Regions from separate parts of the Catenuloplanes atrovinosus genome, predicted to be linked through region 1. Evidence: riboswitches for the same ligand, from Rfam matches in the RefSeq annotation. Region 1 holds a riboswitch; the other holds the start of a gene.
What was found. A riboswitch is a leader RNA that binds a small molecule or an ion and turns the genes downstream of it on or off. The one in region 1 is predicted to bind thiamine pyrophosphate.

Region 1 (7,464 bases):
GGCGCCGAGTGCCGGGTCGTCCGCTGCGGCCCGGCGGCCCGCAGCGGGTGGCACCTCGTCCGCCGCCGCTCGTCGGGTGCCGCCGGGTCCCTCGGGGTCAACCGGGGTGCGTCGCACGGCGCCGAGTGCCGGGTCGTCCGCCGCAGCTCGTCGAGCGCCACCTGGTGTCGTGGCGTGCGGCACGGCGGGCCGGGCTCCACCTGGCTGTGTGCCATCCGTACCGGCCCGCGGGGCACCGCTGGGTGGCTCGTCGGCGGCTCGTCGGCCCGGCGTCGCCGGATCTTCGACGCGGGCGCGGCGGCCACTGACGGCGGGTTCCGCCGGAGCGGCGCGGCGACCCGTGGCGACGGGTTCCTCCGGGGCTGCGCGGCGTCCGCTGAGGCTGTCGCCCGCGGTCGCCCGCTGGATGAGCGCTGCCGCGTCGTCCACGGCGGCCTGTGCGCCGGGGACCGGCGGCGCCACGGCGTCGGGTGCGGCTCGGCGGCCCGGTGCCGTGGGCGTGCCCGCGCGGTCGAGTGCCGGCGTCGGCGCGGCCCGGCGGCCCGGCGCCGCGGGCGTGCCTGTCCGGTCTGGAACCGGCATCGCCACGGCGTCCGGCGTGGCGCGGTGGCCCGGCGCGGCCGGTGCGGCGCCCGCGGACGGTGCGGCGCCGCGGCCCGGCGCGGACGGTGCGGTGCGGCGGCCCGCCGGGGTTTCCGGGGCGCGGCGGCGGCCGCCGGAGGCGGTGGGGTCGTCGAGTGCGGGAGCCCGGTCGGCGGGGCGGGAGCGGCGGGGTGGGGCGGCGCGGTCGGCGTCCCAGAGCTTGACGTCGGGGCCGGGGGTGTCGAGGGCGGGCCAGCCGCCGCTGGGTGGGGTCGCGGCACGGCGTGAGCGGGGTTCGTGTTCCGCGGGCGGGCGACCGTCGTCCGCTCCGCCATGCTGCCCGTACGCCATGTCGCACAGGGTAATGGACATCCCGGTCGGTTCGCCTCTATCCACATAGCGCGCGAGTCGACAGATTGGACATTTTGTGCGATCCGGGCGGGGTGGCCCCGGTTTCGCGACGCGCCGGCGGGAGGGAAGAATGCGGGGCGTGACCGCCGAGCACTACTTCAGCGCCGAGCCGGCCGCTCCCGCGGGGCGGCACGAGGTGTCGTTCACCGTTCAGGGGCGGGACTATGTGCTCGTCGCGGCGCGTGGCGTGTTCTCGGCGGACCGGCTGGACCCCGGAACGGCCGTTCTGCTCAAAAAGGCAAACCTCCCCGAACCAGGTGCAAAGGGACCCTTCCTCGATCTCGGATGCGGGTTCGGCCCGATCACGGCCGTGCTGGCGACCGAGGCGCCGTCCGCGATCGTCCACGCGGTGGACGTCAACGCGCGCGCCCGCGAGCTGACCGCGGAGAACGCGGAGCGGCTCGGCGCCGGGCGCCGGGTCACGGTGAGCGCCCCGGACGACGTACCCGCCGAGGTGGTCTTCGATCAGATCTGGAGCAACCCGCCGATCCGGATCGGCAAGGCGGAGCTGCACGACCTGCTCGACCGCTGGCTGCCCCGGCTCGCGCCGAACGGTGTCGCGTGGCTGGTCATCGCGCGGCACCTGGGCGGCGACTCGCTGCACCAGTGGCTGGTCGACCGCGGCTGGGTGGTCGAGCGGCACGCCAGTCAGAAGGGGTACCGGGTGCTCCGCGTCGGCCGGCCCGCCTGACCGGAATAATTTGCTGGTCCCCGCCGTACCCGATCGGTGATTATCCGGCCGTGGGATATGTGGACGTGGCCGGAGTCGGGCATACGCTGGCGGACGGGCGGGTGCTCTTCGCGGACGTCTCGTTCCGCGTGGGTGAGGGCGCCAAGATCGCGCTGGTCGGGCCGAACGGCGCCGGCAAGACGACGCTGCTGCGCATGATCGCCGGGGACCTGGCCGTGCGCGAGGGCGCGATCGCGCGGGTCGGCGGGCTCGGCGTGATGCGGCAGTTCATCGGCATGATCGCGGACGAGACCACGCTCGGGAGCCTGGCGCTCTCGCTGTCCCCGCCCGCACTGCGCGAGGCCGGCGCGCGCCTGACCGCCGCGGAGTCCGCGATGCGGGCCGCCGAGGAGCGCGGCGCGAGCGCCGCCACGATCGAGAAGACCCAGATGGGGTACGCCGCCGCGCTGGCCGCCTGGGGCGAGGCCGGCGGGTACGACGCGGAGGTCACGTTCGACACCGCCAGCGTCGCCGCGCTCAAGCTCCCGTGGGACCGGGTCCGGGACCGGCCGGTGGCCACGCTCTCCGGTGGCCAGCAGAAACGCTTCGCGCTGGAGCTGCTGCTGCGCGGCACGGACGAGGTGCTGCTGCTGGACGAGCCGGACAACTTCCTGGACGTACCCGGGAAGCGCTGGCTGGAGGCGCGGCTGCGCGAGTCCGGAAAGTCCGTGCTGTACGTGTCGCACGACCGCGAGCTGCTGGCCCAGACCGCGGACCGGGTGGTGGCGGTCGAGGGCGGCGGCGCGTGGACGCATCCGGGCGGGTTCGCCAGCTGGCACGCCGCCCGCGGCGCCCGGCACGAGCGGATGGAGGAGGCGCGGCGGCGCTGGGACGAGGAGCACGCCAAGCTGCGCGAGCTGGTGTTCACGCTGAAGAACAAGGCTGCGTACAACGACGGCCTGGCGTCCCGCTATCAGGCGGCGCAGACCCGGCTGCGGAAGTTCGAGGAGGCCGGCGCGCCGCCGCTGCCGCCGAAGGACCAGGAGATCAGCATGCGCCTGGGCGGCGGGCGCACCGGCAAGCGCGCGATCATCTGCGAGCAGCTGGAGCTGGACGGGCTGACGTACCCGTTCGACCTGGAGGTCTGGTACGGCGACCGGGTCGCCGTGCTCGGCGCGAACGGCACCGGCAAGTCGCACTTCCTGCGCCTGCTGGCGCGCGGCGGCACCGACCCGGAGCCGGAGAGCAAGCCGATCTCCGGCGTGGTGCTGGAGCCGGTCGCGCACGAGGGCGTGGCGCGGCTCGGCGCGCGGGTGCGGCCCGGCCACTTCTCGCAGACGCACGACCGCCCCGAGCTGCGCGACCGGACGCTGGTCGAGATCCTGTGGCGCGGCGACGAGCACCGCTCCGGCCTGGACCGGCACGGCGCGATGCGGGTGCTCAACCGGTACGAGCTGGCCGGGCAGGGCGATCAGCTCTTCGGCACGCTCTCCGGCGGCCAGCAGGCGCGCTTCCTGGTGCTGCTGCTCGAGCTCTCCGGCGCCACGCTGCTGCTGCTCGACGAGCCGACCGACAACCTCGACCTGGCCTCGGCCGAGGCGCTGGAGGAGGGCTTGAAGGCCTTCGACGGTACGGTCCTCGCGGTCACCCACGACCGCTGGTTCACCCGCTCGTTCGACCGGTTCATCCTCTTCCAGGGCGACGGCGAGGTGGTCGAGACCGTGGAGCCCGTCTGGGACGTTCGCTGACCCCCGCGTGCGGGTGGGCGGTGGGATACTGGCGCTCGTGAGGGAGGTGACCGGCATGGTGACGTTGGAGTCGGGTCGGGGTGGTTTCTCCCTGCCGCGCCCTCCGTTCACCGTGGACACGCTTTTTACGCTGCCCGATGACGGGTTGCGTTATGAGGTTTTGGAAGGTGTTCTCACCGTGACTCCGCCGGCCACCCCGGAGCACAACCGAGCCGCCGACCGGCTCGGCCGATTGATCGACCCGTTGCTCACGCACGATGCCGAGGTCATCACCGCGTCGGCGGTGCGGATGCCGGATGGTGACGGCCTGGTGCCGGACCTGATGGTGACCACCGCTGACCTGGAGGAGTTTCCGCGCGGGGTTCCGGCGGAACTGGTCCACTCGGTCATCGAGGTGGTCTCCCCGTCCAATTCGTCCGACGACCGGGTGAAGAAGTCGAGGCTCTATGCCAAGGCGCGGATTCCATGCTATTGGCGGCTGGAATTGCGTGCGTGGAAAGAGCATTTCGGGCCCGTTCCCGCGGTGGTGGTGAGCCTTCTCGGGGATGACGGTGAGTGGGAGTCGAATATCTACGAGGCGGGTCGGTCGCACAAGCTTCCGCTCGTGATCGACATCAATCGCACGATGATCCATGTCGAGATGGATCCGGCGGTCCTGATGGGCCCTCGACGCTGATCGCGGTGCGGTCCCTCGTCCCGCGCGCGTGATGGTGGCCGCCCGTGGCCGGCTGAGCAAGGCCTTGAGCGCTGCGTCACGGGACTTTACGTCTGTGTAATCGTCGGCGTATGGTCGGCCACGGAACACAACAACCCCACGGGAGTCCGGTGCACCGGGCTGAGAGGGGGGCTGCAGCCCCCGACCGTCGAACCTGATCCGGGTCATGCCGGCGCAGGGAGGAGTGGACGATGTGGACTCGACCCTAGGACGACTGCATCTCATCACCGACACCCGGCCCGGGCGGAATCCGCTCGGCTGCGTGCGCGCCGCGCTGGCGGCCCACGCCGCGGCCGGCGACGACGTCCGGGCGGTGACCGGCCCGCTCGTCGTGCAGGTGCGCGTCGAGGACGACGCCACCGATCTGGACACGTACCAGCTCGCGCTCCGCGTCCGCGACCTGTGCGCGGCGGCGGGCGCGACCTGCCTGGTCAACGACCGGCTGCACGTGGCGCTCGCGGTGGGCGCGGCGGGCGGGCACGTCGGCGCGCTGGACCTGCCGGTCGCGGCGGCCCGCCGGGTGCTCGGGCCGGGCGCGATCCTCGGCGCCACCGCGCGGGCCGCGGACACCGGGCGTGCCGCGGTCGCGGACGGCGCGTCCTACCTGGGCGTGGGCCCCTGCTACGCGACCACCACGAAGAGCGGGCTGCCCGCGCCGCTCGGGCCGGGCGGGCTCGCCCCGGTCGCGGGCGCGGTGCCGGTTCCGGTGATCGCGATCGCCGGGGTCACGCGGGTACGGGTGCCCGAGCTGATCGCCGCGGGCGCGCACGGCGTGGCGGTGGTCGGCGCGGTCAGCGACGCGGCCGACCCGGGCCGCGCCACCCTCGGCCTGCTCCGGGAACTGGCCGACGCGGTGGCGGGGGCGCGGATCGACGGCCCGGCGGGCCCGCCGGAACGCGGCCGGGCCGCGGACGTCGAGGGCCGCACGGACGGTGAGCGGTCCCGGCGGCGAGCGGCGAGGGACGGGGCGCGATGAGCGCCGGACGCCGGGCCGGGCGGGTCGACCTCGGCATCGTCGGCGGCGGGCCGATCGGGCTGTCGATCGCCTGGCGGTGCGCCCAGCGCGGCCTCGACGTCGCCGTCTACGACGACGCCATCCCGCCGGACGACGACCCCGCCGGTCGCAGGTCCGCCGGCGCCGGACGGGACGCGAGCGGCGCCGGCGTGCGGCCCGCGCTCGGGGAGGCGGGCGGGGCCTGGGAGGTGGCGGCCGGGATGCTGGCGCCGATCGGCGAGGCCTACTTCGGGGAGGCGGAGCTGACCGCGCTGCTGGTGGACTCGGCCGCGCGCTGGCCCGGGTTCGCGGCGGAGCTGGAGGCGGCCGCGGGCGCCGAGGTCGGCTACCGGGCCGAGGGGACGCTCGCGGTGGCGCTGACCGCGGACGACCTGGCGACCGCGACGCGGCTCGTCACGTACCAGCGGGAACTCGGTCTTGCCGTGGAACCGCTGACGCCGTCGGCGATGCGGGCGCGGGAGCCGGTGCTGAGTCCGAGGGTGCGGGGCGGCGCGCTGATCCCGGACGACCATCAGGTGGATCCGCGCCGGATGACGGCGGCGCTGCGGGTCGCGGCCTCGCGGGCGGGCGTGCGGTTCGTGCGGCGGCGGGTCGCGGACGTGTGCGAGGTCTACGCGGACCGGGTGGTGGTCGCGGCCGGGTGCGGTGCGGCGGCGCTGACCGGGCTGCCGGTGCGGCCGGTGCGCGGCGAGGTGCTGCGGCTGCGGGCGCCGGGCGAGCCCGGCTTCACACACGTGATCAGGGGTTACGCGGACGGCCACGAGGTCTATCTGGTGCCCCGGCGCACCGGCGAGGTGGTGGTCGGCGCGACCGCGCACGAGCGGGCGGACGGCGCGGTGACCGCGGGTGCGGTGCTGCACCTGCTGCGCGCGGCGGCCGAGCTGGTCCCGGAGATCGAGGAGTACGCGCTGGTGGAGGCGCAGTCCGGCGCGCGGCCGGGCTCGCCGGACAACCGGCCGATCCTGGGGCGGTGGACGGCGGCGAGCCGCGAGGTGGTGGTCGCGACCGGCCACTACCGGCACGGCATCCTGCTCACGCCGGTGACCGCGGACCTGATCACGGCGCTGCTGCTGGACGGTACGGCCCCGCCGGCGGCGTTCGCGGCGGAGAGATTCTCGGAACGGAGGGCGCCGGCGTGCGCGTGACGGTGAACGGTGACGAGCGCGACCTGGCCGAGCGGCTGACGGTCGCGGACGCGGTGGCGGAGCTGAGCGGCCGGAGCAGCGGCGTGGCGGTCGCGGTCAACGGTGAGGTGGTGCCGCGCGGGCGGTGGGCGGAGACGCCGCTGTCCGACGGCGACCGCATCGAGGTGCTCAGTGCGGCGCAGGGCGGGTGAGGACGATGGACGGATTCGTGGTGGGCGGCGAGCGCTTCGGCTCACGGCTGATCCTGGGGACCGGCGGCGCGGCGAACCTCGACGTGCTGGAACGGGCGATCAAGGCGTCGGGCACGGAGCTGGTGACGGTCGCCCTCCGCCGGATAAATGCGCAGAAAGCCTCCGATGGGCTGCTGGACGTGGTGGCGCGGACCGGCGTGCGGCTGCTGCCGAACACGGCCGGCTGCCGTACCGCGGTGGAGGCGGTCAAGCTGGCGCACCTGGCGCGCGAGGCGTTCGGCACCGCCTGGATCAAACTTGAGGTGATCGGTGACGAGCGCACGCTGCTGCCGGACGGCGTGGAGCTGGTACCGGCCGCGGAACGGCTGGTCGCGGACGGTTTCACGGTGCTGCCGTACACGAACGACGACCCGATCCTGGCCCGTCGGCTCGCGGACGCGGGCTGCGCGGCCGTGATGCCGGCCGGCTCACCGATCGGCTCCGGCCTGGGCATCGGCAACCCGCACCACATCCGGCTGCTGCGCCAGGCCGTCTCCGTGCCGGTGATCCTGGACGCGGGCGTCGGCACCGCGTCGGACGCCGCGCTGGCGATGGAGCTCGGCTGCGACGCGGTGCTGCTGGCGAGCGCCGTGACCAGGGCCGAGGACCCGGAGCGGATGGCCACGGCGATGCGCCTCGCGGTCGAGGCGGGCTACCTGGCGGCACACGCCGGACGGATTCCGCGCCGCTTCCACGCGCTCGCCTCCACGCCGGACGAGGGGCGGCCGGACCTGTGAGCGTTCTTCCACCTGGTCCCCACCCCAGGACATCCAGCCGGCCGAGTCGTGCCGGGCATCGACCCCTTCGCCAGGGTGATGAATGCTCGATGAACGGGTTGATCGTGGTGACGGACCGGGCGCAGGCGCGGCACGGGCTGGTCCGCACGATCGCGCGGGCGGTGGAGGGCGGCGCGCGCCGCGTGCTGCTGCGCGAGAAGGACCTGCCGGC
Region 2 (7,464 bases), 930 kb from region 1:
CAGCGCGGGTTGGGCAGCGCCGGCTCCCTCTTCTCCTCCGCATAGGCGACGTCATCGTCGTCATCGTCCGCCCACGCGCGCCGCGACCAGGGCAGGAACGCCCAGAACGTGGCGAACCACAGTCCGGTGACGACGGTGAGCACGATCGCCCAGGTGACGTTGAGCAGGAAGTCGGTTATCACGAAGACGGAGCTGACCATCGCGATCAGCATGAACGCGAGCCCGCCGGTGGCCATCCGGTGCGCGAACCGGACCAGTTCAGGCTTGCGGCCCTGGCGGAACAGCGCCCGGTGGAACGCGACCGGCGAGATGATCATCGCGGTGGCGAACGCGGCGGCGACCAGCGCGACCAGGTAGACGTCCTTCTGGAGCTGCGTGGTCTGCCCGAACCCGGAGGCGAACGGCAGCGTCAGCAGGAACGCGAAGAGGATCTGCACGCCGGTCTGCGCCACCCGCAGCTCCTGGAGCAGATCCGCGAAATTGCGGTCCCAACGCTGCTTCTCGGTCTCCTTGCTGTGCGCCATGCCCGCCCTCCGTACGTTCCATCAGGGCTCTGTGGATGCCCCTGCGGAATGAAGATCAAACCCGGTGAAGCGGCAGCCAGCGAGCGGCGAAGTCGACGACGGCGGGCAGCGCGGCGAGCGTGCCGGTCCCGGTGCCGGCCGGCCCGGTGCGGACCGGGACGAACTCGGCGAGATCAGCGCCGATCAGCTCGAAATCGGACTCGTCGAACGCCACGTCCTCCCAGGTCGCCCACGTGCGCGCGCCGTCCGGGCCGCGAACCGCGCCGCCCTCGGTGTGCCGGGGCGCGGCACCCCAGCGGTACTCGGCAAGGTGGAACGCGGTGCACGTGTCCCAGCCGGTGCCGAGCATCAGCACGTCCGCGCCGAGCCGGTAGAGCCCGCCCAGCGGCGAGGTCTCGCCGAGCCCGTCATCGAGCGCGTGCCCGGCCGTGATCTCCGCGGCGCGCGGCCCGAGCGCGGCGAACGACACCTGCGGGTGGTCGCTGCGGCGCGCGCCCGGCCAGGTGCGCACCTGCTCCGCGACCGCGCCCATGGCCCGGCTCGGCGTGCGCGCCGGGTCGAACGCGGGCGTCTCGGCGCGGATCACGTCCCACCACTCCACCGGCACCGGCGGCGCGGCCCAGCGGGCCGGGTCCGAGTTCACCGGCGTGTGCGTGGGGACGACCAGCGTGCCGTCCGGGCCGAGCACGTCGCGCAGCGCCAGCACCACCGCCTCCGCGCCGCCGCACACCCAGCCGATCGCACGCAGCGAGCAGTGCACCAGCAGGACGCCGCCGGGACGGACGCCGAGCGCGGCCAGGTCCGCGGCCAGCGAGGACCGGGTCGGCGGCAGCAGTGAGATCACTTCGGGACGATACCGGCCCTGGTCAGGATCGCGTCGGCCAATTCCCGGGGCGCCCGCTCCGGAATCCAGTGGTCGACGCCGGGCAGCTCGACGAACCGGTAGTCCGCGCGCACGTACCGCGCGGTGCGTTCCGCGCCGGTGCGGCCGAGCGCGGGGTCGCGGTCGCTCCAGACCAGCGCGGTGGGCACGTCGATCGGCGGGGTGCGGAGCGTGCTCTGCGCCCGGTACCAGTTCAGCGCCGCGGTCAGCGCGCCGCGCTCGCGCATGCGGGAGACGTACCGGTCGGCGCGCGCGGCGATCAGCATGCCGCGCAGCGCGCGGGCGCCGAACGCGAGCAGCACCGCCTCGGCCAGGAACCGCCGCCGGAACAGCAGCATGTACGCGGAGCGCCGGCGCTGGTCACGGTCGTTGCGCACCGCCCAGGCGAACGCGTGCGGGTGGGGCACGGAGACCGCGGTGAGCGTGCGCACCCGGTCCGGGTGTTCGCCGGCCAGCGCCCAGGCCACGGCCGCGCCCCAGTCGTGCCCGCAGACGTGCGCGGACTCCAGGCCGAGCGCGTCCAGCACCGCCACCGCGTCCGCGACCAGCTCGTCGATCCGGTACGCCGCGGCGCCGGACGGCCGCGCGCCGGGCGAGTATCCGCGCTGGTCCAGCGCGTACGTCCGCATCCCGGCCGCGTGCAGGTGCGGCACCACCAGGTCCCACTCCGCGCTGTGCTGCGGGAAGCCGTGCAGCAGCAGGATCGGCTCGCCGTCGGCCGGCCCGCCGGCGAACACGTCGAACGTCAGCCCGCGAGCCGCTATGAGCATTTCTCGACCTGCCGTTCCGGGGGCGGCCCGCTTGGGAGTGGTGGAGAAACACTCATTCGTACTGCTGCTTCGGGGCCGGAATCTCCTGCCACGTCTCGACCTCCAGGTATGGCACCGTCGCCTCGTTGACCGGGTCCTTGGCCGTCTGTGCGGTGTACGCCCCGGTGACCTCGATCCAGGTGTCCGAGGGCACGTTCGCCGGCACGTTGCCGCTCAGCCCGACCTTGATCGGCCGGCCGTCGGCGGCGCAGCAGCTGAGGATCATGCGCGCCAGCATGGGCTGCCCGTCCGGGCCCTGCGTGACGAAGCCGGTCAGCAGCAGCCGGCGGTCGGTCAGCGAGCGCCCCTCGTCGAAGACCGCGCGGGAGGCGTAGTCGAGCATGGTGATCTCGACCGGGTCGCCCTCGGGCAGCGGCGGGTAGTCGGACTCGGCCTGCCGGCCGGCGAGCGCGGTGCCGGACTGACCGGCCGCGTACGCCCCGAGCGCGGGCGGCGCCACCAGCAGCAGCCCGAGCACCGGCAGGATCAGCAGCCAGCCGACGCGCGGCTCGTGGTGCGCGTGGCCGTCACCGTGGTCGTGATCGTGGACCTCGGCGCGGGACGGGCGCAGGTCGTACCAGAGCGTCATCACGCCGGCCGCGATGAGCAGCAGCGCCGAGGCGATCAGGAACGGTTGCAGCGCCTCCTTGACGTACCTCAGATAGAGGTCGCCGATCGACGCCTTCAGGATCGCGCCGCCGAACAGCAGCATGATCACCGCTTGAGCCTGCCGGTTCACAACAGCACCCACCCCATGCCGGAAGCCACCAGCACCGCCGCCACGAACGTCGCCGGCGCGAACCGGGTGGCGAAGCGGCGCCCGAAGACACCGATCTGCATCGAGATCAGCTTGAGGTCGACCATCGGGCCGACCACCAGGAACGCCAGTCGCGCGGTGAGCGAGAACTGGGACAGCGAGGCGGCCACGAACGCGTCCGCCTCGGAGCAGATGGACAGCAGCACGGCGAGCACGGCCAGCGCGAGCACGGCCAGCACCGGCTGCTCGGCCAGGGTCTGCAGCCACGCCTCCGGCACCACCACGTTGATCGTGGCGGCCGCGGCGGCGCCGACCACCAGGAAGCCGCCCGCGTGCGTGATGTCGTGCCGGGCCGCGGCCCAGAACGCCTGCATCTTGGAGACGCCCTCCAGGTCCGGGCGGTGTGGCAGCTTGATCCACTCGGCCTTGCCGACGCGCAGCCAGAGCCAGCCCATCAGCATCGCCACGATCAGGCTCGCGGCGGCGCGAGCCACCACCATCTCCGGATTGTTCGGGAACGCGACCGCGGTCGCGGCCAGCACGATCGGGTTGATCGCGGGCGCGGCCAGCAGGAACGCGAGCGCGGCGGCCGGGGTGACGCCGCGCCGGATCAGCGACCCGGCGATCGGCACCGACCCGCACTCGCAGCCGGGCAGCACCACGCCGGCCGCGCTGGCCACCGGGACCGCCAGCGCCGGGTGCCGGGGCAGCGCCTTCGCCCAGAACGAGCGCGGGACGAACACCGCGATCACCGCGGACAGCAGCACGCCGAAGACCAGGAACGGCACGGCCTGCACCATCACCGAGACGAAGACCGTGGTCCAGGTCTGCAGGATCGGTGCGGAGATCAGGCCACCGAGTGGGTTGCGGAAGATCACCAGCAACACGAGCAGGACGGCGAGCACCTCGACCGACCCGATCCGGTCGCCGAGCCACTTCCGGCGCGGCGGTTTGGGATCGGGTGGCGGCGGGGCCGCCCAGTCGATCTCGTCGCCCGAGAAGGTCTGCGTCACACCCACAACCCTAGCCGGAACCCCCCGCTCACCCTGAGGTAGCGTCGGGAGACAACTTCACATCCGACAGGGGAGCGCACAGCGCTGAGAGTGCGGCAGAGTCGCCGCAGACCCTCAACCACCTGATCTGGGTAATGCCAGCGCAGGGAGTTCGGTCGTCACCTCATCGCCGCGCCACGAGTCCGTCCACCGGGCCCGTGGCGCGCGTCTTCCCCCCATCGTGTTCAGGGGGCATACCGTCATGAGCAACTCTTCCAACAGATGGCGCACCGTCGACATCGTCGTCGCCTCGGTGATCGCCGCCGCGTTCGGCGTGGTCTTCTGGGCGTGGAACCTGCTGTGGGGCGCCACGGACGCGGCGTTCGCGTTCTTCCCGCCCGTACACGCGGTGATCTACGGCGTCTGGCTCGTCCCCGGCGTACTGGCCGGGCTGATCATCCGTAAGCCCGGCGCCGCGCTCTACGCGGAGACGCTGGCCGCGATCATCTCCGCACTGCTCGGCAACGCCTGGGGCACCACGGTGATCCCGCAGGGCCTGCTCCAGGGGTTCGGCGCGGAGCTGGCGTTCCTGGCGACCGGCTACCGCTCGTTCCGGCTGCCGGTCGCGGTGCTGTCCGGGCTGCTGGCCGGGCTCGCGGCCGGGCTGTGGGACACGTTCGTCTACTACGCCGCGAACGAGCTGTGGGCGTTCCGGGTCCCGATGATCGTGATCACCGCGCTGAGCGCGGCCGTGATCGCGGGCGCCGGCGGCTGGGCGCTGACCCGCGCGCTGGCCGCCACCGGCGTGCTGGACCGGTTCCCGTCCGGCCGCGACCGGGCCCCGGTCTAGATGCGGGCCGACGTCCGGGGCTTCGGGTGGCGGTTCGCCGGCCGGCGGGACTGGGCCGTGCGCGGCCTGGACCTGACCGTGGAGGCCGGCGAGCGCGTGCTGCTGCTCGGTGCCTCGGGCGCCGGCAAGTCGACACTGCTGGCGGCGCTCGCCGGCCTGCTCCCCTCCGACTCCGGCGAGTCCGAGGGCACGATCAAGGCCGACCGTCCGGGGCTGCTCTTCCAGGACCCGCAGGCGCAGCTGGTGATGAGCCGCAGCGGCGACGACGTGGCGTTCGGGCTGGAGAACCTGGGCACGCCGCCGGGCGAGATCTGGCCCCGGGTGGACGAGACGCTGGCCCGCACCGGCTTCCGGTACGGCCGGGACCGGTCCACGGCCGCGCTCTCCGGCGGCGAGGCGCAGCGGCTGGCGCTGGCCGGCGTGCTCGCCATGCGGCCCGGCCTGCTGCTGCTCGACGAGCCGACCGCGAACCTGGACCCGGCCGGCGCCGTGCTGATCCGCGACGCGCTGGCCCGCGCGCTCGCCCCGGACACCGCGCTGATCGTGGTCGAGCACCGGGTGGCCGAGGTGCTGCCGCTGGTCGGCCGCGTGGTGGTGCTGGCGCCGGGCGGCGGCGTGCTGGCGGACGGCCCGCCGGACCGGATCTTCGCGGAGCACGGCGCCACGCTGGCCGAGGCCGGCATCTGGGTGCCCGGCCGTCCGATCGCGCCCCGGCGGGCGTCCCGCGCGGCCGGCGACGAGCTGCTGCGCGCCTCGCGCGTCGCGGTCCCCGGCCGCCTGCCCGAGACCGACCTGGCGGTACGCGCCGGGCGCGTGCACGCGGTCCTCGGCCCGAACGGCGCCGGCAAGTCCACGCTGGCCCGGCTGCTCGGCGGCCTGCTCGCCCCGGGCGCGGGCGCGGTGCGGGCCGCGCCGGCGCTGGCCGGGCCGGACGCGTCCCGTCCGCCGCACCGGTGGCGCGCCGCCGCGCTGGCCGGCCGGATCGGCTCGGTCTTCCAGAACCCGGAGCACCAGTTCCTCGCGGGTACGGTCCGGGACGAGCTCGCGCTCGGCCCGCGCCGCCTGCGCCGCCCGCCCGCGGAGGTGACCGCGACCGTGGACGGCCTGCTCGACCGGCTGCGGCTGACCCGGCTGGCCGGCGCGAACCCGTTCACGCTCTCCGGCGGCGAGGCGCGGCGGCTGAGCGTGGCGACCGCGCTCGCGGCCGGCCCGTCCGTGCTGGTCCTGGACGAGCCCACGTTCGGCCAGGACCGTCGCACCTGGACCGAGCTGGCCGACCTGCTCGCCGGGCTGCGCGACGACGACGGCGCCGCGGTCGTCGCGGTCACCCACGACCCCGACTTCGTCACCGCGCTCGCCGACGACGTCACCACGCTCGGAGCCGGCTCGTGACGCCGGTCCTGGCCCGGCGGAACCCGGCCGCGAAGCTCGCCGCCGCGCTGCTGTTCTCGCTGCCGCTGATCGTGACGCTGGACCCGGTCGCGCCGGCCGTGGCGATCGCGGTCGAGCTGGCCGTGCTGCCGCTGGCCGGCGTGCGCCCGCTGACCCTGCTGCGCCGGGCCGCGCCGCTGCTGCTCAGCATCGGCGGCCTGCTGGTCACCGTGCTGCTGTTCGCGGCCGACCGGTCCGGCGCCGTGCTGCTGGACGCCGGCCCGCTCACGCTCACCACCGGCGTGCTGTGGACCGCGCTCGGCCTGACCCTGCGCGTGGTGGCGGTGGCGCTGCCCGGCCTGATCGTGCTGGCCACCACGGACCCGACCGACCTGGCCGACGCGCTGATCCAGAACGCCCGGTTCTCGCCGCGGTTCGCCATCGGCGCGCTGGCCGCGTTCCGGATGGTGCCGCTGCTCACCGACGAGTGGCACGCGCTGGCCGCGGCGCGCCGGGCCCGGGGCGTGGACGCGGGCGGCAACCCGCTCACCGCCGTACGGATCTTCGCCTCGACCGCGTTCGCGCTGCTGGTGGGCGCGATCCGGCGGGGCGTGCGGCTGGCCACCGCGATGGACGCGCGCGGCTTCGACGCGCGCACCCCACGGACCGTGGCGCGGCGGCAGCGCTTCGGCCCGGCCGACGCGGTGCTGATCGTCGCGGCCGGCGGGCTCAGCGCGACGGCGCTGACCGTGAGTGCGCTGGTCGGCACGTTCCGGCCGATCTTTTGAAGATCAATGCGCATGTTCGCATACGTGCCCACGACACGTCACCCTCCGTTTGCCCGGGAAGACGAGCGTGACCATCGGATCATCGCGAACTCAGGAGATGCGACATGGGCCACGGCCACCCGCACACCCACGATCATGACCACGGTCACTCCCACGACCACGACGGCGCTCCCACGCCGGAGGCGCTCGACCTGTCCATCCCGGACAGCGAGCTCTCCCCCGCCGACGTGAGCCGCCGGGGCTTCCTGCGCAGCGCGGGCCTGCTCGGCGCCGCGGCCGGCCTGACCGGCGCGGGCACCGCCGCGGGCGTGCTCGGCACGCCGGAGATCGCGGTCGCGCACAGCGGCTCCACCAAGCAGGGCGACTTCACCTGGCGCGCCGGCGACCACCACATCCACACGCAGTACAGCAGCGACGCCAAGTACCGGGTCGCCGACCACGTGCAGCACGGCGTGGCGTACGGGCTGGACTGGCTGGTCATCACGGACCA

Region 2: another riboswitch for thiamine pyrophosphate. It lies ahead of J2S41_RS26705 (ECF transporter S component); the one in region 1 lies ahead of J2S41_RS30985 (thiamine phosphate synthase).

Annotation. Positions count from the first base shown of each region.
Region 1 covers NZ_JAVDYB010000001.1:6,966,458-6,973,921, reverse strand. The annotation lists gene J2S41_RS31000 (class I SAM-dependent methyltransferase) at 1,073-1,684, shown strand; gene J2S41_RS30995 (ABC-F family ATP-binding cassette domain-containing protein) at 1,735-3,411, shown strand; gene J2S41_RS30990 (Uma2 family endonuclease) at 3,449-4,087, shown strand; TPP riboswitch at 4,216-4,324, shown strand; partial or broken gene J2S41_RS30985 (thiamine phosphate synthase) at 4,293-4,970, shown strand; gene thiO (glycine oxidase ThiO) at 5,099-6,286, shown strand; gene thiS (sulfur carrier protein ThiS) at 6,277-6,477, shown strand; gene J2S41_RS30970 (thiazole synthase) at 6,483-7,253, shown strand; gene J2S41_RS30965 (thiamine phosphate synthase) at 7,343-7,464, shown strand, end outside.
Region 2 covers NZ_JAVDYB010000001.1:6,032,684-6,040,147, forward strand. The annotation lists gene J2S41_RS26680 (DUF6328 family protein) at 1-524, opposite strand, end outside; gene J2S41_RS26685 (AAC(3) family N-acetyltransferase) at 580-1,368, opposite strand; gene J2S41_RS26690 (alpha/beta fold hydrolase) at 1,365-2,177, opposite strand; gene J2S41_RS26695 (TIGR03943 family putative permease subunit) at 2,230-2,955, opposite strand; gene J2S41_RS26700 (permease) at 2,952-3,893, opposite strand; TPP riboswitch at 4,045-4,153, shown strand; gene J2S41_RS26705 (ECF transporter S component) at 4,228-4,815, shown strand; gene J2S41_RS26710 (ABC transporter ATP-binding protein) at 4,816-6,207, shown strand; gene J2S41_RS26715 (energy-coupling factor transporter transmembrane component T family protein) at 6,204-6,974, shown strand; gene J2S41_RS26720 (PHP domain-containing protein) at 7,079-7,464, shown strand, end outside.